One region of the Brevibacterium linens genome, then DNA from elsewhere that is predicted to be linked to it. Evidence: riboswitches for the same ligand, from Rfam matches in the RefSeq annotation. Region 1 holds a riboswitch; each other region holds the start of a gene.
What was found. Region 1 has a riboswitch for thiamine pyrophosphate ahead of thiC (phosphomethylpyrimidine synthase ThiC). Riboswitches for the same ligand answer to the same signal wherever they lie in the genome.
Positions count from the first base shown of each region.

Region 2: linked by a shared signal. The riboswitch ahead of CXR29_RS04510 (ECF transporter S component) and the one ahead of thiC (phosphomethylpyrimidine synthase ThiC) in region 1 are both predicted to bind thiamine pyrophosphate.
Region 3: linked by a shared signal. The riboswitch ahead of CXR29_RS00625 (3-oxoacyl-ACP reductase) and the one ahead of thiC (phosphomethylpyrimidine synthase ThiC) in region 1 are both predicted to bind thiamine pyrophosphate.
Region 4: linked by a shared signal. The riboswitch ahead of thiO (glycine oxidase ThiO) and the one ahead of thiC (phosphomethylpyrimidine synthase ThiC) in region 1 are both predicted to bind thiamine pyrophosphate.

Region 1 is NZ_CP026734.1:428,036-431,240, reverse strand. Features, by position in the region: gene CXR29_RS01820 (M18 family aminopeptidase) at 1-1,127, shown strand, start outside; TPP riboswitch at 1,202-1,310, shown strand; gene thiC (phosphomethylpyrimidine synthase ThiC) at 1,306-3,129, shown strand.
Region 2 is NZ_CP026734.1:1,051,093-1,054,297, reverse strand. Features, by position in the region: gene CXR29_RS04515 (FN3 domain-containing metallophosphoesterase family protein) at 1-1,429, opposite strand, end outside; TPP riboswitch at 1,576-1,684, shown strand; gene CXR29_RS04510 (ECF transporter S component) at 1,707-2,333, shown strand; gene CXR29_RS04505 (ABC transporter ATP-binding protein) at 2,333-3,205, shown strand, end outside.
Region 3 is NZ_CP026734.1:142,038-145,242, reverse strand. Features, by position in the region: gene CXR29_RS00640 (thymidylate synthase) at 1-258, shown strand, start outside; gene CXR29_RS00635 (class I SAM-dependent methyltransferase) at 213-1,010, shown strand; gene CXR29_RS00630 (NUDIX hydrolase) at 1,011-1,436, shown strand; TPP riboswitch at 1,572-1,691, shown strand; partial or broken gene CXR29_RS00625 (3-oxoacyl-ACP reductase) at 1,786-2,561, shown strand; gene CXR29_RS00620 (MFS transporter) at 2,786-3,205, opposite strand, start outside.
Region 4 is NZ_CP026734.1:1,552,816-1,556,020, reverse strand. Features, by position in the region: gene CXR29_RS06955 (ketopantoate reductase family protein) at 1-840, opposite strand, end outside; gene CXR29_RS06960 (histone deacetylase) at 1-26, shown strand, start outside; gene thiE (thiamine phosphate synthase) at 941-1,624, opposite strand; TPP riboswitch at 1,636-1,739, shown strand; gene thiO (glycine oxidase ThiO) at 1,729-2,889, shown strand; gene thiS (sulfur carrier protein ThiS) at 2,886-3,143, shown strand; gene CXR29_RS06935 (thiazole synthase) at 3,145-3,205, shown strand, end outside.

The DNA.
Region 1 (3,205 bases):
GGCACTACGTCATCCGCGACGGCGCGCTCATCGCGTGGATGAATCCCACCGTCACCGAGGCGGCTGACCGGTTCCGTGTGTTCGGTTCCCACACCGACTCCCCGGCGTTCAAACTCAAACCCGGCGGCGAGTACACCGCTGAGGGCACCCGCCAGGTCGGGGTGGAGGTCTACGGTGGGCCGCTGCTGAATTCGTGGCTCGATCGTGAGCTCGCCTTCGCCGGTCGTCTCGGCCTCGCCGACGGCCGCATCGTGCTCGCCCGCACCGGACCGATCGCCCGCATCCCGCAGCTGGCGATCCACCTGGACCGGCAGGTCAATGAAGGTCTGGCCTTGGACAAGCAGCGTCATACCGCTCCTGTCATCGGTCTGGCCGATCTCGCTGAGGCCGACATCATCGAACTGCTCGCCGCCTCCGCCGGCGTCGATGCCGAAACTGTCGTCGGTCACGACGTCTACACCATTCCCACTCAGGAGCCGGCCCTCTTCGGTGCCGCCGAGGAATTCTTCGCCTCGCCGAGGCTGGACAACCTGCTGTCCGTCCACGCCGGTGTCACCGCGCTCACCCAGCTCGATGCCGATAGGCTCGACGGCATCCCCCTGTTGGCGGCCTTCGATCATGAGGAGATCGGGTCGAATTCGCGTTCGGGTGCGTGTGGTCCGTTCCTCGCCGATGTCACCGAGCGCATCGTCGCCTCATTGCTGCCGCAGTCGACGCGCAGCGATTATCTCGCATCGATGGCCTCCTCGGTGTGTGTCTCCTCCGATGCCGGGCATGCTGCCCATCCGAACTATCCGGAACGTCATGATCCGCATGTGCGCCCCCGCCTCGGCGGCGGTCCCCTGCTCAAGCTCAATGCTCAGCAGCGCTACGCCACGGATGCGGTCGGCACCGCGGTGTGGTCGCAGGCGTGCGCGGCCGCCGGAGTCGAATACCAGGATTTCGTGTCGAACAATGCGATGCCCTGCGGTTCGACGATCGGACCGCTGACCGCGACCCGTCTGGGAATGACCACCGTCGACGTCGGTCCTGCCCTGTACTCGATGCACTCGGCACGCGAAATGGTCGCGGTCTCCGATGTGCTCGCCCTCGGTGCCGTGGCGAAGGCATTCCTCCAGGGCAGCTGACCTCGCACCCCCGGCGGGACTCGATTCCGCCGACACCGCGGTTGTCCTCACCACGACAATCGTGATACGAATTACACGACCCCACGGGAGCCCTCTGCACGGGCTGAGATCGGACTGCATCGTCCGAGACCGTAGAACCTGATCCGGTTGATACCGGCGTAGGAAGTGAGGACTGCAGATGACTGCATTCACCCCGGAAACACCTACCCCTGCCACAGCTTCGCCTGACGCGGTTTCGTCTGCCGCAGCGGCGGACGACCAGTTCACCCTCGAGCAGTATCCGACGCATTCGCCGGCATGGGTCGACGACACGGACCACGGCATCCGCGTTCCCGTGACCCGCATCGAACTCGAGGACTCGAACGGCCGGGCCAACGATCCCGTCGACGTCTACCGCACCGTCGGACCGGGCAGCATTCCGGAAGAGGGACTGCCCGCTCTGCGATTTCCGTGGATCGAGAACCGTCTCGACACCGAAACGTATGACGCCCGCGGCCACCGCATCGCCGATGACGGTCGTGCCGCCGTCCGCCGAGGGGCCCCGTCACAGCAGTGGAAGGGACGCAAACCGGTTCCGCGTCGGGCCAAGACCGGCCGCACGGTCACCCAGATGCACTACGCAAGGCAGGGCATCATCACCCCGGAGATGCGGTTCGTCGCACTCCGCGAGCAGTGCGATGTCGAGCTCGTGCGTGCCGAGCTCGCCGCCGGTCGGGCGATCATCCCGAACAACATCAACCACCCCGAATCCGAGCCGATGATCATCGGCAAGGCGTTCCTCGTCAAGATCAACGCGAACATCGGCAATTCCGCGGTCACCAGCTCCATCGCCGAGGAGGTGCAGAAGCTGCGGTGGGCCGCGAAGTGGGGTGCCGACACCCTCATGGACCTGTCGACCGGCAATGACATCCACACCACCCGAGAATGGATCATCCGCAACTCCCCCATCCCCATCGGCACCGTCCCGATCTATCAGGCGCTGGAGAAGGTCGACGGTGATGCGAACGCGCTGACCTGGGAGATCTATCGCGACACGGTCATCGAACAGTGCGAGCAGGGTGTCGACTACATGACCGTCCACGCCGGTGTGCTGCTGCGCTACGTTCCCCTCACGGCCGACCGGGTCACCGGGATGGTCTCCCGCGGCGGGTCCATCATGGCCGGCTGGTGCCTTGCCCACCACGAGGAGAACTTCCTCTACACCCACTTCGACGAACTCTGTGAGATCTTCGCCCAATACGATGTCGCGTTCTCACTCGGCGACGGACTGCGACCAGGGTCCATCGCTGATGCCAACGATGCCGCCCAGTTCGCCGAACTCGACACACTGGCCGAACTCACCGAACGCGCGTGGGCCCACGACGTCCAGGTGATGGTCGAAGGCCCCGGGCATATTCCCCTCCACCTCGTGCGGGAGAACGTCGAACGCCAGCAGGAGCTCTGCCACGGCGCACCGTTCTACACCTTGGGTCCGCTGGTCACGGACATCGCACCCGGATACGACCACATCACCTCGGCGATCGGGGCGACCGAGATCGCCCGCTACGGCACGGCGATGCTCTGCTACGTCACTCCGAAGGAGCATCTGGGCCTGCCCGACCGCGACGACGTCAAGACCGGAGTGATCACGTACAAGATCGCCGCGCATGCCGCCGATGTCGCGAAGGGCCACCCCGGTGCGACGGCCCGCGACGATGCGCTGTCGAAGGCTCGGTTCGAGTTCCGGTGGCGAGACCAGTTCGCCCTCGGCCTCGATCCGGAGACTGCTGAGGCGTTCCACGACGAGACCCTGCCGGCCGAACCGGCGAAGACCGCGCACTTCTGTTCCATGTGCGGGCCGAAGTTCTGCTCGATGCGCATCTCCCAGGACATCCGCGACACCTACGGCAGCGCCGAAGCTCAGGAGGCCCTGGCGGGAATGCAGCAGAAGAGCCGCGAATTCCTCGCCTCGGGCGGAGAGGTCTACCTGCCCGATCCGACCGTCGGCCTCAAGGCGGACTGACCGTCGTTCAGGGCGTGGCGCGTCTATCGCAGTGTGCACGATTCGACAGACGCGCCACGCCGTGACCGAGCGTTGC
Region 2 (3,205 bases), 620 kb from region 1:
GGGCGGGTTCGTCCGCCTCGGCGCGCCTGAGTTCGACATCGTCGATCTGCTCGGCTGCGGCCCGCGCTTCCGCCCGTTCGCCATCGGCCGACGCTCCCTCAGCAGGCACCTCATAGGTCGTCGCCCGCAGCGCTTCGTCGCTGACGCGGACCCGGGTGAAGGCGGGCATGTCGTTGTGGACGCTCTTGCCTTCCCAGTCGAGGCCGGGAACGTAGTCGTAGAACTTCGACCCCGATGACGAGGTCAGCGTGAGGTAGAGCGTCTGCCCGTCTTCCTTCGCCTCATCGGCTCCCGCTTCGGAGCCCTCGACGGGCTTGCCCTCCCCGTCCATGAGGAAGGTGCGGTTAAAGATGTGGTCGTGGCCGGAGACGACGAGGTCGATGTCATTGCGGGCCGCGACCGGTGGGATCGCCTTCCGCAGCCGCTTCACATCGAGATCGTTCCAATGTGTTGCCGTCGAATAGATCGAATGGTGGAATCCCAGCACAGTCCATCGTGCCTGGCCACCGTGTTCGGCGACGACCTCGTCGATGAACTCGGCGTGGGCGTCCATGTCCGAACTGTTCGAGTTGATGTTGAGGAACAGGACTCCGTCTTCGATGAACCAATAGTCGCCGCCGGAGGTGATGATGCCTCCGCCGCCGTGGTCCTGGCTGACATTGGGTCGGTTGAAGTGCTGTTCGTAGGCCTTCGACGACACATCGTGGTTGCCGATCGTCGTCGCCTGCGGGATCGTCCGGGTCGCTTCCGGCGCCAGGTACTGCGCGTACTGCTCTTGGTTGCCGGCGGCGTTGACCTGGTCTCCCAGGGAGTAGAGAAAACTCGGGTCGTCGGCAGTGGCCACGGCCGTCGACAGGGTCCGTTCCCAGCCGGTGGCGTCGTCGGGGTCTCCGCCTCCGGCGCCGACCTGGGGGTCGCCGAAGACGAGGAATTCGTCATCTCCTCCGGACGATCCTGTGGTGAACTGCTGCACCTCGGTGAACCCGTCCTCGTCGCTGCCGACCTGGTAGGCGTAGTCGGTGTCGGGTTCCAGGTCGGTCATGCTCGCATGGTTGAAGTGACGTTTGAGGTCGGTGGCGAGACCGGAGTCCGTGGTCTCAGCCGCTGCCGCGTCGGCGGGAAGTTCGCCTCCCTCGAGTTCATTGACCGGCGCCCACCGGACCTCTCCCCCGCCGGAGTTCTCACTCATCCACGAGAGGTTGCGCGTCGTCGAGTCGGCTCCGACCTGCAGTACGGGATCGGTGATCGCCTCATTCCCTGCATCCGCCTCGGCGGGCGTGTCCGTCGGGTCCTGGCTCACGGTCGAACTCGGGCCGCCCGAGCCGAGATTCGGTTCGGCGCGCACGGGCACCGGGGCCGCCACCAGAGCGGCGAGCAGGGTGGCGGCGGACAGGGCACTGAGTGGTCGCTTGAGTCGATGCGTATTCACCCACCCATTCCTACCGATCAGTAGTGTCCGGTCGTTCGAGGCCCGTCGACGAGACAGGGAACGAGAGGTGAATCGTCGATGACGGATCCCGGCCTCCGCGTCGCCTCCGCTCCCGGTCGCTGCTTCTCTCACCTGTTGTACAGTGGTGGCTACGACAGGGGAGCGCCGTCAGGGGCGCTGAGAGTGCAGAAGAAGCTGCAGACCCTCGAACCTGATGCGGTCAGTACCGCCGAAGGAAGTCGAGACTCTTCACCCCTCCTTGATATGAGGAGGCACAATGCCGAATACCACCGCGCCGACCACCACCCCCGCCCGCGCGCAGGCCTTCACCGCGGCGCCGAAGACGAAGCAGTGGCGGGTCGTCGACTATGTCACCACCGCCGTGCTCGGCATCGCCGTGGGACTCGTCTTCTGGGTGCTCGCGCTGAGCTGGAAGGTCCTCGAACTCGCCTTCCAGGCATTCCCGCCGTCGATCGGCCTCATCGCCGGACTCTGGGTGCTGGCCGGTCCGCTGGCCGGTGCCATCATCCGCAAACCCGGTGCCGCACTCCTGTGCGAACTCATCGCCGCGATCGTCGAAGCCGTGCTCGGCTCCCACTTCGGGGCGACCGTTCTGCTCTCGGGTCTGCTGCAGGGTCTCGGTGCCGAACTCGTCTTCGCCGCCTTCGGCTACAAACGCTTCACCCTGTGGGTCACCGCCGCTTCGGGTGTGCTGGCCGCGGCGTTCATGGCCGTGAGCGAGAACATCATGTACAACGCCGAATGGCAGTTCGGGTTCCAGGCGATCTATGCGGTCTGCGCGATCATCTCCGGCCTCGTCATTTCCGGCATCGGCGCGTGGTACGCCTACCGGGCGATCGCGGCCACCGGAGCTCTGAGCTCCTTCGCCTCCGGCCGTCGCTGATGGCGCTGCCGATCACGGCCGCCGGCTTCTCATGGACGCACACCGACCGTGATCAGCCGGCGGTCGGTCCGCTCGACCTGCAGATCGTGGCCGGAGAGAAGGTGCTGCTGCTCGGCGCCTCCGGAGCCGGGAAATCGACGTTCCTCCACGCCGTCGCCGGTGTCCTGCCCGAGGAATCGGGTGAGGCCACCGGTGAACTCCTCGTCGGCGGAGAGAAACCGGATCCTCGCCGAGGCAGCACCGGGCTGGTCCTCCAAGATCCCGATTCGCAGGTGATCTTCTCCCGCGTCGGTGATGATGTGGCATTCGGGATGGAGAACCTCGGACTCCCGGCCGAGGTCATCGAGGCTCAGGTCCCCGAGTCCCTGCATGCGTTGGGACTCGATCTGGCCCCGGAGCATCCGAGTGCGGCCCTGTCCGGTGGGCAGAAGCAGCGGCTGGCCCTGGCCGGGATCCATGCGATGGCCCCGGAGGTCATCGTCCTCGACGAACCGACGGCCAATATCGATCCCGCCTCGGCGACCGAGGTCCGCGATGCCGTGCTCACCGTGCAGGCCGAGACACAGGCGACCATGCTCGTCGTCGAACACCGGGTGGAGCTGTGGACCGAGCACGTCGACCGTGTCATCGTGCTGGGCGGTGACGGGATCGTCGCCCAAGGTCCGCCCGAGCAGATCTTCACCGATCCGGACCTGACCGAAACGCTCATCGGCTGCGGCATCTGGATTCCGCAGGACTCCCCCACCCCGCGCCGAGGCGGGGCCGCAGGAATCGGTGGGACGTCGGGCCGCCTCGGCGAGGTTCTGCTGCGCACAGATCGGCTCAGCGTTGCTCGACCGCGCATGGCCACCCCCGCCGCGACCGGACTGGAC
Region 3 (3,205 bases), 290 kb from region 1:
CTGGACCAGGTGCACCAGGTCCTCGCCCTGGAGAAGTCGATCCGTGCAGACGAGCTCCCAGGCCGCGCACTGGCGACCCTTGATCTTCCGGAAGCGTGGGTCGACATTGTCCGCCTGTTCTGGATCCACCGGCAACTCCAATACCAACGACCAGTCGACCCATCGATTATCGGCGACCTCCATCCCCTCCACCGGGAGCTGGTCGTGAGCCGATGGCCCAGCATCGAAAACGCGCGTGTGAGGGCGGTGCAGCAGTGACGACATCATGGACGACTCCGGCAGTCTCAGCAGGGTTCGATGCCTATGACGACTATGTCGAAAACCGACTGGCTTATACCCCGCTCGTCAATGACCTCCAAACTGCTTGCGGCCGAGGGGGGATCGTGCTCGATTATGGGTGCGGCAGCGGAAAAGTCTCACGACGCCTCCTCGACGCCGGAGCCGCAGCACAGGTCGTCGGAGTCGACATCAGCACCGACATGATCACCCTCGCCCGGGCGCAGACCCCGCAACCGGCCGCGCGATTCCACACCATCGACAGCGGCCACGTTCCCTACCCGGATGACACATTCGATGCGATCGTGTGCTGCTTCGTATTCATCAACGTGCCCACACGCGAGGAACTGAGAGCGATCGCCCGCGAGCTCGCCCGAGTGCTTACACCGACCGGCAGACTCTTCATCGTCGATAGCAACCCGGCGGCCACAGGAGTACCGTTCCCGACCTTCCGCAGCGGCGAGCCCGGCAGAGGCTACCGTGACGGAGACGAACGCAAGGTCAGCTTGCAGATCCCCGGCACCGGGATCCTCGAGCTTGTCGACCGGCACTGGTTCATCAGCACCTACGAGGCGGTGCTGACCGAGGCCGGCTTCACAGTCGACAAGGTCACCGACCGCGGAGCACAAACCGTAGAGGACGTCGGCTCCCAGGCACCTATCGACCATCCACCGTTCATGCAGATCACAGCCCACCTCCAAGACCACTCCGAGTCGACGATCGGGGCGGGGTAGATGACGCGCGACGCTTCCTACCCGAAGCCGGCGACGCTGGCGGCAGTGGTCCGAAAAGGACGTGTACTCCTTATCCGGCGTGCCCACATGCCCGACGCCGAGCGCTGGGCATTCCCCGGGGGCAAGATCGAACCCGGCGAGACCCTGACCGCCGCGACCGCGCGCGAACTCGCCGAGGAAACAGGAGTCCTCGCCACACCCGGTGATGTCTTCGATGCTGTCGACGTCATCGATGCCGACCACAATCTGCATTACGTCCTGATCGCAGTGCTCTGCCGATGGGAACGAGGGGAACCGGTCCCGGACGATGACGCACTCGAAGCGGCATGGTTCACCCTCGAGGAAATGGTTGCGATACCGGTCGCGGAAACATTCAACGTCCGCGCTATCGCCCAAACCGCGCTCGAGCTGGAACGCAAGCAATAGGAACACTCAAGAAGCCAGAATGCCCATTTGCCGGATAGCACGTAGTGATATCAGGTGTTCTGTGACAGCGATTCCAGTAACGAAGAATCAGGCCGTCCGAAGCTTGTGGAGAGTGTGGTTTCCGTGATGTGATGGTGGCGTGACACGGGGCGCCGCCCGTTCCAGCTTTCGAGCACGGGACGTGGTCGGCTGAGATGACACCCGTTGAACCTGATCCAGTTAGCACTGGCGAAGGGAATGTCCGGACTTTCACCCGCCGACAATGTTGGCGGTGTCAGCGCACCGAAGAGCAACTTTCGCTCTTCGGTGCGCACGGGTTGCCTTCGCCTCGATATCGAGAGGCATACACATGGCACACACTATTCTCCCCCTCACCGAGCAGATCGTCCTCGTCACCGGCGGCGCCCGCGGACTCCGAGCTGCGATCACTCGCGCGTTCCTGGCCCAGGGTGCGCGAGTGGTCATCGACTACCACACCTCCCAGGACGCCGCGGAGGACCTCGCCGCCGCCCACCCCGGAAAGGCGATCGCAATCCGGGCTGATGTCCGCGACCGCGCCCAGGTCGATGCCCTCGTCGCTGAGGCCGCCGATCGCTTTGGCGGTCCGATCACCACGGTCGTGAACAACGCGCTGGCTGACTTCTCCTTCAACGGCGACGCCCGCTCCCACGCGGACCAGATCTCCTACGAGGAGATCACCGCACAGTTCACCGGCTCCGTGCATGGGCCTCTCAACGTCATCCAGGCCACCCTTCCCGGCATGGTCGAGGCGGGCTTCGGCCGGATCGTCAACATCGGTACGAACCTCTTCCAGCACCCCGTCGTGCCCTACCACGACTACACCGCGGCGAAAGCAGCGCTGCTGTCCCTGACACGCACCTTCGCCGACGATCTCGGCCCGCAGGCCATCACGGTGAACATGGTCTCCGGGGGCTGCTGCTGACCACCGACGCCTCGGCGGCGACCCCTGAGGCGGTCTTCGAGGGCATCGCCGCGGGCACCCCGCTGCGGGCGGTGACGACGCCGGATCAGCTCGCCGACCCAGTCGTATTCTTCGCTTCCCCGTGGGCCAGGGGTGTGACGGGTCAGAACCTCATCGTCGACGGCGGACTCGTCAAGGGGTGAGCGGCGTGGAAGGCAAGCAGGCCCACTTCAACCTCTTCATCCACGGTGTCGGTCATCGCAGCGCGGCCTGGTGGTCACCGCCACGTCGTGCAGCGCAACGACCGACTGCGCCTCGTCCCTGAACACCGTGACCACGCCTCTCTCATCTCACTCTTCGTTTAAGCAGAGCCCCTGCAGAAGCCCCGTTCATTCCCTTGACGGACACGCCGTCAACACCCTTCGGTCTAGATTTCTGGGGCGCTCTTCTCTCCGTGGGCTCGGAGCATGCCGAAGGCGACGAGGCCCGCCGCGAGCACGGTCAGAGCGATTCCGCCCCAGGTGACCGCGAGTCGGAACTCCGCGGTCTGCTCGGTCGGCCAGGCCGATGCGGTGAGGTGCCCGGTGAAGATGGCGGCGAGGAAGGTTCCGCTCAGGGCGATGCCCACGGCGGTTGCGAACTCGCCGGCTGTATCGGCCAGGGCCGCGCCGACGGTGGTCCGGTCTTCTGGAACTCCTTTCATGACGTTGGTTCCCGCGACGACGCCGACGACCCGCATTCCCGCCGCGACGAGCACGAGGGCCACAGCGATCCAGACGTATCCGACGCGTCCCAGAAGCGCGTAGACGGCCAGGCCCACGACGACGGCAGAGGCGCTGAGCCAGGC
Region 4 (3,205 bases), 1.1 Mb from region 1:
CCCGGCCCGCAGCTGCACAAGCGTGAGGTCGAGCAGCGGAGTCGCGACTCCTAACTCCTCTGCCTTGGCCGACAGATCGCCGAGGATGTGCTCCGTTTCGCTCGGCAGCCCTGCCGTCACATCCCGGTAGAGGGATGAGGTGAAGGCCGAACCGTCCGCGGTGAGCATCTGCAGCGTCATGTCGTGGGAGGCCTCCGACACCGGGTGTCCGGCCGCGGTCGCCACGGCTTCGAGTTCGTCGATGATGGCATGCACGTGCGATCTGCCGCCGGCCGCCATGATCGCCCCGACGGGAGCGCGGAACAGGCATGTGACGACTCCCGCCGCGGCGATGAAGGTCCACTTCTCCCACAGCCCGTCGATGATTCCGTCGACGATCTGGAGCTTGAATCCGGGGACGTCGAGAGCCGCGGAGATTCGCGTGGGTACGGCCGCGGCGTGAAGGTCGCCGATGGTCATCACCGCAAGGTCGGTGAGCTGGACGACGGCTCCGTCTCTGATCGTGCCGACGATCTTGACGAACCCACCGAGCACCTGACCGGGGTACCTGTGCTGCAGCTTCTCGATCTGAGCCATGCCGTTGAGGAACGGGATGATCGTCGTCTGCTCCCCCACAGCCGGTCCGATATCGTCGATGACCGAGTCGAGTCCACCCGCTTTGATCGCGACGATGACGATGTCGAAGATCCTCGGTGAGGCGCTGAGCTCCTCGGCGGTGATGACATCGACCTGGTTCGTCCGATCGGCACCGGGAGCGGTGAAGCGCAGTCCGTTCGCGCGGACCGTCGCCGCCCGAGCCTGCCGGAGCAGGAACGTGACATCGCGTCCGGCCTCCTGCAGATAGGTGCCGAACGCTCCGCCGGTGGCGCCTGCCCGGCGATGAGAATCGACAGGCCGGCACCTGCATCGATTCCGTCGGATGCGCTGTCAGCTGCTGGGGTCATTCCAACTCCTCCTTGAGCACCCGTGCGGCCGCAGCGGGGTCGTCTGCCGAGGTTATCGCACGGACGACGACGGCACGGTTCGCGCCCGCCTGCCGGATCGCGTCCAGTCTCTCCCCTGCCGCGATGCCGCCGATCGCGAACCACGGTTTGCTCGCCTCGGCGGCGGCAGCGGTCAGCAGTGCCGTCCCCACAGCGGCACGGCCGGGTTTCGTCGGGGTCTCCCAGACCGGCCCGACACAGAAATAGTCGGTCTCCGGGTCCGCCTCGGCGGCGAGCGCCTGCTCGAGGGAATGGGTGGAGCGGCCGAGGATGACGTCGGGGCCGAGCACGGCTCTGGCCTGAGCACTGGTGAGATCTCCCTGACCGACGTGGAAGACGTCGGCGTCGGTCAGCAGCGCGACATCGGCGCGGTCGTTGACGGAGAAGAGCTTGCCGTGGCGTGCGGCGGCATCCCTGAGGACTTCCAATGCGGCGATCTCGGCGCGGGCCTCGAGGCTCTTGTCCCTCAGCTGGATGATGTCGACTCCCCCACGGTAGGCGGCGTCGAGGAACTCGGCGAGGTCGCCTTGAGCGGTTCGGGCATCGGTGCACAGGTAGAGCGACGCTTCGGCCAATCGGGCCTGCCTCCAGGTCCTCTTTTTCTGCCGCGCTGCGGTGCGCGGTGGCATCTGTGTGGTCATGGTCATAGAGTAGAGAAGTTCGCGGGAGCCTCCCAACGAGGCTGAGAGGGCGTAGGAGCCGACCGTCAGACCTGATGCGGATCATGCCGCCGGAGGGAGAAGCTGTGAGAGTCATCGTCGTCGGCGCCGGGATCATCGGCCTGTCCACGGCCTGGTATCTGCGCCGTTTCGGTGCCGAAGTCACCATCGTCGATCCTGCCCCCGCCCAGGGTGCGAGCCATGCCGCCGCGGGGATGATCGCTCCCGCCGCCGAGGTGGTCTGGGGGCAGACTCCCCTGTATCCGCTGATGCGGACCTCGGCTCAGATGTACCCGGAATTCGCCGCAGAGGTGGCGAGCGCCACCGGCACCGATCTCGGTTTCACAGATGCCGGGACCGTGGTGTGTGCGGGTGACCGGGCTGATCTGCAGGCTCTGCGGGAGCTGCGCGAAGCACAATCGCGATCGGGTTTCGCCACCGAGCTCATCACCGGCAGTGCCGCCCGCCGTATCGAACCGTCGCTGTCGCCTGCCGTGGCCGGGGCCGTGCACATTCCCGGTGATCACTCGATCGACCCCCGTCGTGTATCGGCGGGACTGTTGTCTGCTCTTACGGCCGGCTCAGAGTCGCTTCTTATTCGGCAGCGGGTGGCCGAGCTGCTGGGCGATGGTGCGGCGACGACCGGCGTCACGCTGGGAGACGGCCGCCTGTTGGAAGCCGATCAGGTGGTCGTCTGCGCCGGCAGCGCCATCACCGAGATCGCCGGTGTCCCGCCGCTGCCGATCCGGGAAGTCTGGGGTGATGTGCTGCGCCTGCGTGCCCCCGCCGAGGCGACTCCCCTGCTGACTCGGACCATCCGCGGGCTGGTCAACGGTCGCCCCGTCTACCTGGTCCCCCGCCCCGACGGTGAGATCGTGCTCGGTGCCAGTTCCCGCGAGGACGGACTCTCCGGCACCCCTGCCGGGGCGATCCACCGGCTGCTCTCTGACGGGCAGCGATTGGTCCCGGGCATCGTCGACGCGGAGATCACCGACATCACCACCCGCGCTCGCCCCGGTTCTCCCGACGACCTGCCGATGATCGGGCGCATCGATCCCGGCTGCGTTGTGAGCACGGGGTACTTCCGCCATGGCATCCTCTTGGCCCCGTTCGGCGGCCGCCTCGGCGCCGAGCTCGCCCTGGGTGTCGCCTCCGACTGGCCTCCTGACGGAGCGCTCGAGTCCGTGTCCCCGCACCGCTTCGCCACAGACCACACCACTGCCCACCTGATGAGGAGCAACTCATGACCGATCGCGAACACTCACCGACCATCGTCCTCAACGGCGACCATCATGAGCTGCCGGGTGCCACCTCGGCGCTCGACCTCATCGCCGAGGTCACCGGACGGGAGCTGAACCCCGATGGGACACCGGCCGACGGCGGACGCTTAGGGCTGGCCCTGGCCGTCGACGGCGAGGTCATCCGTCGCGGTGCCTGGTCCGGGTTCGCCCTGGCCGACGGGCATACCGTCGACATCGTCACCGCAGTGCAGGGAGGCTGAGATGAGCTGGATGGTCGATGACGTGGAGATGTCGTCTCGCCTCGTGATGGGCACGGGCGGGG